2 regions of the Citrobacter sp. GW821-FHT07H02 genome follow, and region 2 is predicted to be linked to the other one. Evidence: predicted binding sites of a transcription regulator. Region 2 holds the regulator's gene; the other holds the start of a gene.
The links. The regulator sigma-54, encoded in region 2, starts transcription at its own class of promoters, with help from an activator protein. The targets are predictions, from matches to a motif close to GTTGGCACANNTTTCGCTNT.
Positions count from the first base shown of each region.

Region 1: a site for sigma-54 is predicted at 5,379-5,398, ahead of AC07NP_RS01390 (amino acid ABC transporter substrate-binding protein). Genes of this name have one in related genera too.

Region 1 covers NZ_JBWKPZ010000001.1:302,523-310,517, forward strand. Annotated here, with positions in the region: gene leuS (leucine--tRNA ligase) at 1-1,043, opposite strand, end outside; gene AC07NP_RS01370 (zinc ribbon-containing protein) at 1,279-1,761, shown strand; gene gltL (glutamate/aspartate ABC transporter ATP-binding protein GltL) at 1,892-2,617, opposite strand; gene gltK (glutamate/aspartate ABC transporter permease GltK) at 2,617-3,291, opposite strand; gene gltJ (glutamate/aspartate ABC transporter permease GltJ) at 3,291-4,031, opposite strand; gene AC07NP_RS01390 (amino acid ABC transporter substrate-binding protein) at 4,190-5,098, opposite strand; gene lnt (apolipoprotein N-acyltransferase) at 5,465-7,003, opposite strand; gene corC (CNNM family magnesium/cobalt transport protein CorC) at 7,023-7,901, opposite strand.
Region 2 covers NZ_JBWKPZ010000014.1:2,031-10,025, forward strand. Annotated here, with positions in the region: gene pgtP (phosphoglycerate transporter PgtP) at 1-80, shown strand, start outside; gene AC07NP_RS14390 (hypothetical protein) at 147-1,025, shown strand; gene yrbL (PhoP regulatory network protein YrbL) at 1,134-1,766, opposite strand; gene npr (PTS phosphocarrier protein NPr) at 2,075-2,347, opposite strand; gene rapZ (RNase adapter RapZ) at 2,344-3,198, opposite strand; gene ptsN (PTS IIA-like nitrogen regulatory protein PtsN) at 3,244-3,735, opposite strand; gene hpf (ribosome hibernation promoting factor) at 3,854-4,141, opposite strand; gene rpoN (RNA polymerase factor sigma-54) at 4,164-5,597, opposite strand; gene lptB (LPS export ABC transporter ATP-binding protein) at 5,645-6,370, opposite strand; gene lptA (lipopolysaccharide ABC transporter substrate-binding protein LptA) at 6,377-6,931, opposite strand; gene lptC (LPS export ABC transporter periplasmic protein LptC) at 6,900-7,475, opposite strand; gene kdsC (3-deoxy-manno-octulosonate-8-phosphatase KdsC) at 7,472-7,995, opposite strand, start outside.

The DNA of each region.
Region 1 (7,995 bases), on a different contig from region 2:
AATTCGTAATCGCGCTGGTCGTGACCTGGAACCGCCATCACAGCGCCGGTACCGTATTCCATCAGAACAAAGTTTGCCGCCCACACCGGGATCTCTTCACCCGTTAACGGATGAACCGCTTTAAAGCCAGTATCAACGCCTTTCTTCTCCATGGTCGCCATATCAGCTTCGGCAACTTTGGTATTACGGCATTCGTCGATAAAGGACGCCAGCAGTGGGTTATTCTCGGCCGCTTTCTGCGCCAGTGGGTGACCTGCAGCAACCGCCAGATACGTGGCGCCCATAAAGGTGTCAGGACGGGTGGTATAGACGGTCAGCGTGTTGTCATAACCGGTCACGTTGAAGGTGATTTCTACGCCTTCAGAGCGACCAATCCAGTTACGCTGCATGGTCTTAACGGTGTCTGGCCAGTGATCCAGGTTGTCCAGATCGCGCAACAGTTCGTCAGCGTAAGCGGTGATTTTGATAAACCACTGCGGGATCTCTTTACGCTCAACTTTGGTGTCGCAGCGCCAGCAGCAGCCGTCGATCACCTGTTCGTTCGCCAGCACGGTCTGGTCGTTAGGGCACCAGTTCACCGCAGACGTTTTCTTATACACCAGCCCTTTTTTATACAGCTCGGTGAAGAATTTTTGTTCCCAACGGTAGTATTCCGGGGTACAGGTCGCCAGCTCGCGGCTCCAGTCATAGCCGAAGCCCAGCATTTTGAGCTGGTTTTTCATGTAGGCGATGTTGTCATACGTCCACGGTGCCGGGGCGGTGTTATTTTTTACCGCCGCGCCTTCTGCAGGCAGACCGAATGCATCCCAGCCGATAGGCTGCAGGACGTTTTTGCCCAGCATACGCTGGTAACGGGCGATCACGTCACCAATGGTGTAGTTACGTACGTGGCCCATGTGTAGTCGACCAGAAGGATAGGGAAGCATAGACAGGCAGTAATACTTCTCTTTGCTCTCGTCTTCGGTTACTTCAAATGTGCGCTTCTCATCCCAGTGAAGCTGTACTTTGGATTCTATCTCTTCCGGGCGGTATTGCTCTTGCATGGCAGCCAGTGGTCCTGTTTTCAATACAGCTACAAACGTAGCCTTAGAGGTGGTGTTTCAGATCCGCATAGCATAGCCCAAACGCCCGCGTCAAAACAGCCTTTCGCGCATTCTGCTCTGAATTCCCGTAAGGACAATTCTTGCACGAATTTACATACTCTGTGGGCACTCTTGCAGAGTGGAACGCAAATAACGTCTATTATTATAGACAGTTAACGACCCAGGAGGCGAAGTGATGAACAAGGTTGCTCAATATTACCGTGAACTGGTGGCGTCATTAAGCGAACGCTTGCGAAATGGCGAACGAGATATTGACGCGTTGGTAGCACAGGCGCGTCAACGTGTTTTGCAGGCAGGGGAGTTAACACGAACGGAGGTGGACGAACTGACGCGCGCCGTCAGACGTGACCTGGAAGAGTTCGCCATGAGCTACGAGGAGAGCCAGAGCGAGGAATCCGACAGCGTTTTTATGCGGGTGATCAAAGAGAGCATCTGGCAGGAACTGGCCGACATCACCGACAAAACGCAGCTGGAGTGGCGCGAAGTTTTTCAGGATTTGAGCCACCACGGCGTCTATCATAGCGGAGAGGTGGTAGGGCTTGGCAATCTGGTCTGTGAAAAATGCCATTTCCATTTAGCGGTCTACACCCCGGATGTGCTGCCGCTGTGCCCGAAATGTGGTCACGACCAGTTCCAGCGTAGGCCGTTTGAGCCGTAATGCATTGTGCCGGATGGCGACGCTAACGCGTCTTATCCGGCCTACAAATGCACTGTTGCGTAGGCCGGATAAGCGTTAGCGCCATCCGGCATCGTTCAGGTGTAAAAAGCGAACTTCTCAGCCAGCAAGATTAATGCAGAATTTTAGCGAGGAAATCTTTGGCGCGTTCTGATTTCGGGTTGGCAAAGAAGGCCTCTTTTTCCGAGTCCTCGACGATTTTTCCTTCATCCATAAAAATGACCCGATTGGCCACTTTCCGGGCAAAGCCCATCTCGTGAGTCACCACCATCATGGTCATACCTTCATGCGCCAGCTCAACCATAACATCCAACACTTCATTGATCATTTCCGGATCGAGCGCGGAGGTCGGCTCATCAAACAACATCGCGATGGGATCCATGCACAAGGCACGGGCGATCGCCACACGCTGCTGCTGGCCCCCGGAAAGCTGTGCCGGAAACTTATCGGCATGCGCAGAAAGACCCACACGTTCAAGCAGTTTCAGCGCCTTTTTGCGAGCCGGTTCTTTCTCGCGCTTGAGGACTTTGACTTGCGCCAGCGTCAGGTTTTCAATGATGGACAGGTGCGGGAACAGTTCAAAGTGCTGGAAAACCATCCCTACACGAGAGCGTAGTTTTGCCAGATCCGTTTTTTTATCGTTAACGACGGTGCCGTCGACGGTAATTTCCCCCTGTTGAACAGGCTCCAGCCCGTTTACCGTTTTGATTAGCGTCGATTTACCGGAACCCGAAGGGCCGCACACGACCACCACTTCCCCTTTTTGCACTTCTGTGGAGCAGTCGGTCAGCACCTGAAAGTGACCATACCATTTAGAAACATTTTTCAGGGTAATCATTAAACTGTCCTTTTCTTCAGATAGGTGACCAACAACGACGCGCTCAGGCTAATAACAAAATAGACGGCGCCCGCGAACAGAATCATTTCGACCTGTGTACCGTCGCGTTCGCCAATGGTGGAGGCGGTACGGAAGAAGTCCGCCAGACTCAATACGTAGACCAGGGAGGTATCCTGGAATAGCACAATGCCCTGGGTGAGCAGCAACGGCACCATCGCGCGAAACGCCTGCGGCAATATAATCAGTTTCATTGACTGCCAGTGTGTCATTCCTAATGCCAGTGCCGCACTGGACTGGCCGCGTGAAATACTCTGGATACCAGCACGGATAATCTCTGAGTAATATGCCGCTTCAAACATGGAAAACGCGACCATTGCTGAAATCAACCGAATATCGGCTTTCGGCGAGAGTCCAAGAACATCCTGTAGTAGCCCCGGTACAATCAGGTAAAACCACAGCAGTACCATCACCAGTGGGATGGAGCGGAATACGTTGACGTAGGCTTTGGCAAACCAGGCAACAGGCGCAAAGCTGGAGAGTCGCATCACCGCGAGAATAGTTCCCCAGACAATCCCGATGACAACGGCGGTGACGGTAATTTTCAGGGTAATGACCAGTCCCGCCAGCAGATAAGGCATAGAGGGAACAATGGAATTCCAGTCAAACTCGTACATTATTTGCCTCCCAAATTGCCAGGCAGGCGGATTTTGCGTTCCACCAGACTCATCACCAGCATGATGAAGGCGTTAATCAACACATAAGCCAGCGTAATGGCGGTAAACGATTCCCAGGCGTGAGCGGAGTAATCCAGCAGTTTGCCCGCCTGTGCGGCCATATCCACCAGACCAATCGTGGACGCGATGGCCGAGTTCTTCACCAGGTTCATCATCTCTGACGTCATTGGCGGCACAATCACGCGATACGCATTCGGCAGCAAAACATAGCGATACGCCTGCGGCAGCGTAAGGCCCATGGCCAGCGCGGCATTTTTTTGCCCACGCGGCAATGACTGGATAGCGGCACGAACCTGTTCGCAAACACGTGCAGCAGTAAACAACCCCAGACAAAACAGGGAAGAGAGAAAGAATTGAATGTTGGGGTCCAGCTCAGACTTGAACCACATGCCGATATTTTCGGGCAACAGTTCTGGGATCACCAGATACCAGGTGAAAAATTGAACAATCAGCGGAACGTTACGAAACAGTTCTACATACAGCGTGCCGAGGCTGGAGAGGAAGCGGTTAGGAACGGTGCGCAGGATGCCGAACAAGGATCCGACCAGGAAAGCAATAATCCAGGCGCTAATGGATAACGCGACGGTGACCTGAAAGCCGCTCCAGAGCCAGCCGAGATAGGTGGTGTTGCCGAACGGGGCTTGTTGTAAAAAAATCCCCCAGTTCCAGTCTATTGACATAAATCTACTCCAGAAAAAAAAGGGTAGCAGGGCTACCCTCGAAGATTGTTGCGCAGCGACTTGCGGTTTTCAGGCCAGGTGGGGAACGACCACCTGGCATATAGTCTGTCCGTGCTGAGCAGCAATCGAGAGGGAGGGAAAACCTCCCATTATTTTAGTTAGTTAAGCGCTTTATCATTCGGTTCTTTGAACAGCGTTTTCATCTGCTCAGACAGTTCAAAATTCATATTCAGGTTCTTTGGTGGGATCGGGTTTTTAAACCATTTAGCGAACCATTTCTCCGCTTCACCTGAGGTCTGTGCTTTGGCGATGGTGTCATCCATCAGCTTTTTAAACTCGGGATCGTCTTTACGCAGCATACAGCCGTAGGCTTCCTGGGATTGCGGCTTACCGACGATTTCCCAGTTGTCCGGTTTCTTCGCTTTTGCGCGTTCGCCGGCCAGCAGCGCGTCATCCATCATAAAGGCCACCGCACGACCGCTTTCCAGGGTACGGAAGGAGTCGCCATGGTCCTTCGCGCTGATGATGCGCATGTCCATTTTTTGTTCTTCATTCAGTTTATGCAGCAGCACTTCGGAGGTTGTGCCGGAGGTGACGACGACCGCTTTCCCTTTCAGGTCCGGGAAGTCTTTAACATCACCGCCTTTTTTCGCCAGCAGACGTGTACCGACGACGAAAATAGTGTCGGAGAAGGCCGCCTGTTTCTGACGTTCAAGGTTGTTGGTGGTGGAGCCACATTCAAAGTCGAATGTGCCGTTTTGCAGTAGCGGAATACGGTTCTGAGAAGTGATTGGGATCAGCTTCACCTGCAGGTCAGGTTTGTTGAGTTTTTTCTTCACGGCTTCAACGATGGCGTTGGAGTAATCCTGTGAATAACCCACCACTTTCTGCTGGTTGTCGTAATAAGAGAATGGTACTGAGGATTCGCGATGGCCGACGACGATGACGTCGTTTTTCGCGATCTTGTCCAGCGTGCTACCTGCGGCGGGTGCTGCATCTTCTGCATGCGCCAGACCGGCAGACATTCCCATCACCAGCATTGCTGTGGCCAGCTTACGTAATTGCATATCCAACTCCTTTATCGTCTGCGTCAGAAACGCATTGATACCCATTGTGAGTGTCTGTGTTGTTATCACCTGCAACTTTAATGTGCAGTGTTATGACTGTTTGTTAACATTTAGTCTGGCTTAATGTAAAGATATTGCTGCGTTATTGTTTATTTTTGCGAAGTGCGCCGCACCGTTTAGAGACAATAATTTGTCATTGCACTATTTTGGCGCTACCAACGAACGGTATTGGTGCGACCAGGTTGCACAATCGGTCAAAAACGCATTTATCTTGTATAACAAAGCAATAGACGTGCCAGAGTGAAATACGGGAGGGAAGTTGTAGGCCCGGTAAGCGAAGCGCCACCGGGCAAAAGGGGAGGGAGATTACTTACGACGCTGGCGCAGACTCATGATCACCGCACCAAAACCCAACAATGCAGTGATAATCCACAGCGGCCAGTTGCCGGTGCGGGCGTAGGGTGTCAGGCCCGTCGTTGGCGTGACGCTAGTAGTCAACACCTGACGGGTAAACTGTGGGATCATCGCCTGGATGTCGCCCTGCGGTCCAATGACTGCCGTAATGCCGTTATTGGTACTGCGCAACAGCGGACGCGCCAGTTCCAGTGAACGCATCCGCGCCATCTGGAAGTGCTGCCACGGACCAATCGATTTACCAAACCAGGCATCGTTCGAGATGGTCAGCAGGTAATCGGTATCGGGGCGGAAGTTGTCCCGTACCTGTTCACCGAGAATAATTTCGTAGCAAATGGCGGCGGTCAGTTTGAAGCCGTGCGCATGCAGTTGTGGCTGCACATACGGCCCACGACTGAACGACGACATCGGCAGGTCGAAGAACGGCGCAAGCGGGCGCAGAATAGATTCCAGCGGGACAAACTCACCAAACGGAACAAGGTGGTTTTTGTTATAGCGATTGGTGGAGTCGTAACTGTACGGACTGTCTTTACCCAGCGTGATGATGGTGTTGTACGTATCGTAACGGTTTTTCTTGTTCAGACGCGCATCAACAATGCCAGTAATCAGCGTGCTGTTTTTCGATTTCAGCAGGTCATCCATCATGCTAAGAAAACGCTGCTGATTAATTTCCAGGTCCGGAATCGCGGACTCAGGCCAGATAATCAACTGCGATTTTCCAAGCTCAGGCTGTGAGGCGTCGAGATAGATTTTTAACGTGTTGATCAGCTGATTCTCATCCCACTTCAGCGATTGCGGGATATCGCCCTGTACCATGGAAACCTGAATGGTTTTTTCCGGCTCAGGGGTATACCACTGGATATAGCGCAGTGGGAAAGGAAGGGCGAAAAGCACCACCGCCACGACACAGGAACGCCATTGGCGAGTGGCGATGGCGAGGACCAACAGACCGCTGACCATCATCAACAGGAAGTTAATGGCTTCCACACCCATTACCGGCGCCAGCCCTTTCAGCGGCCCGTCAATCTGGCTGTAACCGAACTGCAGCCACGGGAAGCCGGTTAATACCCAGCCGCGCAGGAATTCTGTTATTTGCCAGACAACCGGGGCGGCAATCGCCACGCGCAGCCAGGTGGCCTTTGGCCACAAGCGTGATAATACGCCGGCAAAAAGCCCGGTATAAAGCGAGAGATAAGCGGCCAGTAACACCACGAGAAAGATGTTAACCGGGCCGGGCATGCCGCCAAACTGCGCAATGCTAACGTAAACCCAGTTAATGCCGGAGCCGAAGAGTCCCAGTCCCCAGAAATACCCCACGGCGGCAGACTGAAGCGGACGGCGATTTAAGGTGAGGGCCTGCAAACCCATGAGCGACACAATCGCGGCAGGCCAGAGATCATACGGAGAAAAGGCCAGCGTGCCGCAGGCGCCGAATAATAACGCCAGCAGCAGGCGAATGCGCTGGCGTTCAATCAATGAGGCAAATGCCATTTTAAGTCCAATCCTGGTTTTATTCGTCCAGTTTCGGCTGAGGTGAGTCATCCGGAATTCTGACATGAACCTGAATAATACGACGGCTATCGGCCATCGCTACTTTGAACTGATAACCATCAATGTCGATGGTTTCACCACGCGCTGGCAGATGACCAAACGCCTGCATCACCAGCCCACCAATGGTGTCGACCTCTTCATCGCTAAAGCTGGTGCCGAAAGCGTCGTTGAAGTCTTCAATGGGCGCCAGCGCGCGAATGGTCCAGGTGTGGCGACTGAGTTGACGGAAGTCGATATCGTCTTCCTCGTCGTACTCGTCTTCAATTTCACCGACAATCAGTTCAAGAATATCTTCAATGGTCACCAGACCCGAAACACCGCCGAATTCGTCAATGACGATCGCCATATGGTAACGCTGAGAGCGAAACTCCTTCAGCATGCGGTCAACACGCTTACTCTCAGGTACGACAACTGCCTGGCGTAACACTTTTTCCATGCTGAAAGCATCGGCATCGCTGCGCATAAACGGCAGCAAATCCTTCGCCATCAGAATCCCTTCAATGTGATCTTTGTCTTCGCTGATCACCGGAAAACGCGAGTGAGCAGACTCGATGATGACATCAAGGCACTCGTCCAGGGTTTGGTTGCGTTTCAGGGTAATCATCTGGGAGCGGGGGATCATGATGTCACGAACGCGTTGGTCCGCAATGTCCATCACCCCTTCGAGCATGTCGCGCGTATCTTCATCGATAAGCTCGTTCTGCCCGGAATCACGGATCAGCGCCAGCAGTTCGTCACGGTTTTTCGGTTCACCGTGGAACAGTTGGCTCAGTAACAGGGAGAAAAATCCCTTTTTGCTGTTTAATGTGTCACTACTGTGTGAATTGTCGTCGCTCATGGCGTCGTATGGGTTCTCATGTGAGTTAATGGGTTGCTCGTCACGCGTGTATTCAGCGCGCGGCATTATATCGAGCAGCCGGGCATCAGCCCGG
Region 2 (7,995 bases):
GCGCTCTGGAGCTGGAACGTCAGCGGCAGAATGAAGGTGAACGCACTGACCTTAAGGATCTTCAGCCCGAGAGAAACTAACTCTTAATGAGGTTTGCTCAATATGTAAACCTCGCTATTTCTTTTATCCTTATTCAAGAGGGAATAATGATGTTGAAGAAGATCGGTCTTTTTTCGTTGGCCCTGCTATCCGCATCTTTCGCATCAGCGGAAGATCATGCGTTGAATGCGACAGAGTTATCACGTTTTCCCATTGAGGAGGCACGTCAGGGCGTTGCAGTCGATGCCAGCTATATTTACGCCATTGATGACAAAACTATTGCCAAGTACCCGAAAAAGGGCGGTAGCAACCCCCTTTCTGTATGGCATGGGAAGGAAGGCGATAATATCAAACACTTCAACTCCTGTTACGCGCAAGACAACGTTTTATATTGTTCGCACTCCAACTATTCCAGCAGGCCGGTGTTAAGCTCAATGGAAATGTTTAGTACCAACGATATGTCTCACGTTGGCAATCACAGCTTTGGTTTTATGGGATTCAACTACGGTTCAGTAACCTGGGTTTTTCCTTATCGCGGTTACTGGTGGGCCGGATTCGCCAACTATGACGAAAAAGGAACCGAGGCTGGGAAAGATCATAACTATACGGCGCTGGTCAAATTTGATAACGAAGGTCGCGTACTGGAGAGTTGGGCTTTTCCATCGAACGTTTTGGAAAAAATGGCGCCGAAAAGTAGCTCCGGCGGCGGTTGGGGTCCTGACGGCCTGTTATACGTTACGGGTCACGACGCCAAAGAACTCTATGTTTTGCGGCTGCCGGAAACTGGTTCAATACTGGAGTACGTGACTACCATCAACGTGCCATTTGAAGGGCAGGCCTGGGCCTGGGATCGTAGCTCACCAGAGCGGATTATTTATGGCATCACACGCAACAGCAAAGAAGTGATCGTAAGTAAAATACCCAGTATTCCCGCGGAGTTGCTAAAACCGCAAAAGTTAGTGAAGTCCGTAGACGCAATGAAGTGATGGATTGAGATAGTGCATTGGTTTGCCGATATTATGGCAAACCAATGCCGATAAGGTTAGTCCGTAAACCTTCAAGTTCGAACATAGCTTAACCCGCGTTTGGTTGAGTTACGCTTCGCGGGAAGACAGGGCCAGCGTGTTTCTGTCTTTCGACGGCACGTCTTTCTTCAGCGCTACCGCGAGTGCGGGTTGGGCGATAAACCGCTCCCACAATCTTTCTTGTTTACGCTCACAGAACCACTTCGACCAGGTCGCCAGTGGGATAAACGTACTCTCTCCGATATTGTCGCAAATCACCGGGATCACCTCTGATTCGCTGATGCGATGACACAGAATATTCTGCGGCTTCAGGGTCATGGTGACAATACGGTTGTCACGCAAATAGCGTTTGAGTTTTTTCAGGAGTTGACGCAAGACAACGGCGTCTTCTTCATAGCGGCACTGGGCAGCAAACTCCGTCAACGTGACGGATGGTTTGCCGTCAAAGTCGGCGATGACATCGTAGACGTAACCTGTGCCACAATCGGTTTCCACCGTACCGTAATAGCGCGGAATACCGCTCCAGTCTTTCAGGTGGCGTGACAGGTGCGCGTAGTATTTCAGCTCGCGTCGGGTTTCTTTATCGCCGCCATCCCCATTGTGGTAGACGACTTTAATACAACGCTGGGCATCATCCGGATGCGCATAACATTTACGATGTCTTCCGGTGCCCAGTGGGATCTGTTGGGATAAACGTATCATGAGATCTCTGGAAATGTTTGCTGACATAAATCCAGTATGACCTTCCAACTTAAATGAATCCTAAACGATCAGTCTTAAGGTTTTCTTAATATTGTTATAGGGCAAAAAAGAGCACTAAATGTACAAATAATGTCTGAATGTAACAGTAAATAGGGGAGGGCACTACGAAGGAGATGAACATCGCAGGTTTGCCGAAGGGGGCGAACCGTATCCGTGTGTATACAGGCAGTCCAGCCCGGTAAGCTTATACATACCGGGCGGGACGGTGTTTTTCGGGAGATATGACGCTATTGCAGAGGAACGCCTGGTTAGTCTTCGTCGAATCCTGAATTGAACAGCGCGATGACTGCCGCCAGCGCTTCTACTTCCTGGGGGCCGGTGGCTTCGATTTCGATCTGGCGTCCTTTCGCTGAGTCCAGCATCAGGAGTGCAATCACGCTGTTTGCCTCAGCCTCAGTCCCTTCATCATTGCGTAATAATACTTCAGCTTCAAAACCCTGCATTAATTCAAAGAGTTTCATTGCTGGCCGGGCATGCATACCCAGCTTATTCGTGACTTCAACAGTCTGCTTCACGGTCATGTTTTGCGTTTTTCCAGCGTACGATGGCGTGACTGCACGTTCTTGCCGCGAGAACGGAAGTAGTCTGCCAGCTGCTCTGCAATATACACCGAACGGTGTTTCCCGCCAGTACAACCAATGGCTACGGTGAGGTAGCTGCGGTTGTTTGTCTCCAGCATCGGTAACCATAGCTCAAGATAGCTGCGAGTCTGATAAATAAAATTGTGTACTTCTGTGTGCCGGTCGAGGAATGCGGCAACCGGTTTATCCAGGCCCGTCATTGGGCGCAGTTTCGGGTCCCAGTGCGGGTTAGGCAGGAAACGTACGTCAAACACATAATCCGCATCAATCGGAATACCGTGCTTGAAGCCGAAAGACTCGAAGACCATCGTCAGTTCGCGTTCACGTTTACCCAGCAGACGAGTTCGTAACATCTCTGCCAGTTCATGCACCGACATTTCGGACGTATCAACAATCAGATCTGCACGGGAACGTAAGGGTTCCAGCAAATCACTCTCTTCATCAATGGCGCTTTCCAGTGACAGATTCTTGCTGGACAGCGGGTGCAGGCGGCGCGTGTCGCTGTAACGGCGAATTAGCGTGTTGCGATCGGCATCGAGAAACAACAACTGAGGGGAGAAGGCATCCGGCAGGTTGTTCATTGCCTGCTCGAAAATCTCCGGCGATTCCGGCATGTTGCGCACATCGATGCTGACGGCCGCAGAAATCTGGCGATCGGCCAGTGTTCGGGCCAGATCGGGCAACAGCACTACGGGAAGGTTATCCACGCAGTAAAAACCCATATCTTCCAGCGCACGCAGGGCGACAGACTTACCTGACCCTGAACGACCGCTGACGATCATCAGTACCATGTACCGTTTCTCCTCACAACGACATAAAGAGATGCCATTGGGTTGTTATGCTTCATCCTGTTCACCTTCGGTGTCAGTGATGATTTTATAGAGTTCTTCGTCACTTTGGGCTGAACGCAGGCGGCGGCAGATGGTTTTATCCGCCAGACGTTTCGCCACCAAAGACAGCGTATGCAAATGCGTTTTGGTTTGGTCGGCGGGAACAAGCAGGGCGAAAAGCAGATCGACAGGCTGATTATCTATGGCGTCGAAAGCAATAGGCGTTTCGAGTTGTACGAACACGCCGACAGCGCGTAACGTATCTTCTTCCAGCTTCCCGTGTGGGATTGCAATGCCATTACCAATCCCTGTACTGCCCATTTTTTCACGCGTCAGAATGGCTTCAAAAACCACCTGAGAGGGTAGGCTTAGCTGTTTTGCCGCCAGTTCGCTGATGATTTCCAGCGCGCGTTTTTTACTTTGGCAGTGGACACCACTGCGCGTACATTCCTGGTTAAGTACACTGCTCAGTTGTAGAGTCGAATCGTTATTTATCATAATTTCACCTAAGAACCTGCCCCATCCAACTAACGGGTCAGATTCGGAGCGCTAACTGTACAAATGGCCTGTTGTGCTTCACAACAGGCCGTCCTGCACCCGTTAACTGCCCGGACAATTAGTGTTGTTTCAGTTTGTCTTTATGTTTCGTTAATTGCCGGGCCAGTTTATCAATCAATCCGTCAATAGCGGCATACATATCCTGACCTTCGGCACTGGCATGAATCTCGCCGCCGTTCACATGTAGTGTCGCATCCGAGGTGTGGGTCACTTTCTCCACTTTCAACACAATGTAGACCTGATTTATCCGGTCAAAATACTGTTCAAGCTTAGCGAACTTGCCTGAAATAAACTCGCGCAAAGCTTCAGTAATTTCGACGTTATTTCCAGTGATGTTGAGCTGCATAGTGTCTTCCTTATCGGTTGGGTCAAACCAGTTGTTTGCGCTGGTTAGACGGCGGAATGGATAAAGACTCTCGGTACTTCGCAACGGTACGGCGCGCCACCATGATACCTTGTTCTGACAGCATAGAGGTTAACTTGCTGTCGCTCAGTGGTTTCGCGGGGTTTTCCGCAGCAATTAACTTCTTCACCAGCGCCCGTATTGCCGTGGACGAGGCTTCGCCGCCGCCTTCGGTATTGACGTGGCTGGAAAAGAAATATTTCAGTTCAAAAATTCCACGCGGGCTGTGCAGATACTTCTGCGTGGTCACACGGGAAATTGTCGACTCATGCATTTCGACGGCCTGGGCGATATCCGCCAGCACCATCGGTTTCATAAACTCTTCGCCCTGCTCAAAAAAGGCTTGTTGCTGCTCAACGATACAGCGGCTGACGCGCAGCAATGTATCGTTACGGCTTTCCAGACTTTTGATCAACCACTTCGCATCCTGAAGATTGCTACGGATAAACTGGCTGTCAGCATCGTTACGCGCGCCATTGCACATGGCGGCATAGTGCTGATTGATCTGCAAACGAGGGATGCTGTCGCTGTTCAGTTCCACCGTCCAGTGATCGTTATGTTTACGGACCAGCACATCAGGGATCACGTATTCAGGCTCGCCTGTCTGGATCGACTGTCCGGGTCTGGGATCGAGCGACTGAATAAGATTGACCGCTTCTTTGAGCACCTCTTCCTTCAGGCGAGTGACGCGCATCAATGAACGAAAATCGTGATTGGCCAGCAGATCAAGGTGATCGCTGATGATCAGGCGAGCCTCTTGCAGCCAGGGCGTCGCGGTGTCGAATTGCGAGAGTTGGATCAGCAAACAGTCGCGAAGATCTTTTGCTGCCACTCCGACAGGATCAAAACGCTGAATGCGTTTAAGCACGGCTTCAACTTCATCAAGGTCGATCTCTTCGTCACCCATGCTCTCGAGGATGTCATCCAGCGAGACGGTGAGATAGCCGGTTTCGTCTACCGCATCGACGATCGACGTAGCGATCGCCCGGTCAGTGTCCGAGAACGGCGTAAGTTCCACCTGCCACATCAGGTAATCCTGTAGCGACTGCGTGGTTTCACCCTGATAGACCGGCAGCTCATCGTCGATATAGTCGCCGCTGGTGCCGGACGGCGTTCCTGCGGTGTAGATTTCATCCCAACTGGCATCAAGCGGCAGCTCTTCCGGCATCTCTTTTTGTTCGAGTGCGTCTGCGGTGTCCAGGGTTTCGCTGTCCTGAGTTTCCTGGGTGTCGATTTCTTCGTGAAGATCGGTTTGCTCGAGCAGTGGATTACTTTCCAGCGCTTGCTGAAGTTCTTGCTGAAGTTCCAGCGTGGACAACTGCAACAGACGGATAGCCTGTTGTAGTTGAGGCGTCATGGCCAGTTGTTGGCTGAGCCTGAGTTGCAAACCTTGCTTCATGTTCAGAGTGATTTTCTCCCGCTATGACGTCGCAATCTTCTACCCTATCAGAGTCTGAAGTCTTCCCCAAGGTATACACGTTTAACGTGATCGTCTTGCAGGATTTCAGTCGGTGTACCGTGCGCGATGAGGTGTCCCTGACTCACGATATACGCGCGTTCACAGACCGCCAGCGTTTCACGGACGTTATGGTCGGTGATCAATACGCCGAGTCCGCTGTCGCGCAGATGCTCAATGATGCGTTTAATATCGATAACGGAAATGGGGTCAACACCCGCAAAAGGTTCATCCAGCAGGATAAATTTAGGGTTTGCCGCCAGCGCACGGGCGATTTCCACACGACGGCGTTCACCACCGGAGAGCGACTGCCCCAGGTTGTCACGCAGGTGCTCGATGTGAAATTCTTCCATCAGCTCATTGGCTCTGTCTTCGCGCTGTTCGTTCGACAGATCGTCACGGATTTGCAACACCGCCATCAGGTTATCAAATACGCTCAGGCGACGGAAAATGGAGGCTTCCTGCGGCAGATAGCCAATGCCGCGGCGCGCACGCGCATGCAGCGGCAGCAGGCTGATATCTTCGTCATCAATAATGATGTTGCCTGCATCGCGCGACACGATGCCCACAACCATATAAAAGGTCGTGGTTTTACCCGCGCCGTTCGGGCCGAGAAGACCCACGATCTCCCCGGAGTTGACGGTAAGACTGACATCTTCCACCACCCGGCGGCCCTTATAGGCCTTTGCAAGATTCTTTGCAGTTAATGTTGCCATAACGAATTAGTTACCCTTCTTCTGTGCCGGGGCCTGGCCTTTGTTTTTGTCTTGCAGTTGCGACGGAACCAGAACCGTGGTCACACGTTTGCCTTTTTCACTAAAGGCCTGCATTTTTTGCTCTTTCACCAGATAGGTGATTTTGTCGCCGGTAATGTTGCTGTCGAGCTGTTCCAGGTAGGCGTTTCCGGTGAGGATGACGAAATCTTTTGCCAGCTCATAATGCATTTTCGAGGCGCGGCCTTTTACCGGCTTACCGTTGTCCTGCATCTGATAGAAGGTGGCAGGGTTGCCGAAGCCATCAATCACCTCTTTGCCATCTTCACCGCCCGGACGGGTAACGACCACTTTATCAGCATTAATTTTGATGGTGCCCTGGGTGACAATGACGTTACCGGTGAAGGTGACGACATTGCCCTGCATGTCCAGGGACTGCTGGTCCGATTCAATATGAATCGGCTGCTCGGTATCGCCCGTGACGGCGAACGCAGGAATGCTGGCGGCCAGAAGTGAGCTGGCAAGCACAAGATTAAGGCTGAGTTTGTTTTTTTGGAATTTCATAGGAGGTTCTAACCTTTTCAATCAGCTCGGCGTTCTTGCTGCGTAAGTTGCCGCGCATTTTCAGTCCGCTGGAGTTAAATGTTGTTCCGTATAACGTCACGAGATCGTCAGAGGTAACATCCTGCGTTACCAGATTGATCTTCGCGTTATCGGTCGTAATTCTGCGTAGTTGAGAGTCAGGCACCAACGCGTTGACTTCAACGTGGCCGTAGAGATACAGCATCCGGTCATCGGTCAATTTGGCTTTGTCGGCCTTAATCGACCAGGTCGGGACTTTATCCTTATCAAAGGTAGTTAACACCGGGCGGGTAAACCACGAAACCGCCTGATCTGAATAGTATTCAACATGTTGAGCAATGAGGCGATAGTTCAGCGCCCCCTCAGGACTGTATACGACGCTATCCGTATGCTCACTTTTATAAGTTGGGTCGCTGTTATTCACGACAACTTGGGGCGCATCGTCTTTATCGGCCAGATTGATACCGATAAGCACCAGAATGGCCAACGACAGCACAATGATAACCCAACGTCTGGTTTTACTCATATCGATTGCCCTTTGGCCTCATCCAGTTTGCCTTGTGCCAATAATAATAAATCGCAAACCTCCCGCACGGCGCCGCGACCTCCGTCAATACGCGTCACGTAATCGGCACGTGGAATCAACAATGGGTGAGCGTCCGCCACAGCAACGCTCAGTCCCACTTTTTCCATCACCGGCCAGTCGATCAGATCATCACCGACGTAGGCGACGTTTTCTGGCGCCACGCCCAGTTTATTCAGCAGATCGGCAAACGCGACCAGCTTGTCTGACTGACCCTGATAAAGATGCGTGATCCCAAGTGTGGCACAGCGATCTTCTACAAGTTTAGCTTTTCGTCCGGTAATAATGGCAACCTCAATACCGGAAGTGAGTGCGCAACGAATACCGTAGCCATCACGGACGTTGAAGGCCTTCAGCTCTTCACCGTTATTGCCCATATAAATCAGACCGTCAGACAGTACGCCATCCACATCGAGGATGAGAAGACGGATGTTTTCCGCCCTGGCGATAACCTGAGTGCTGA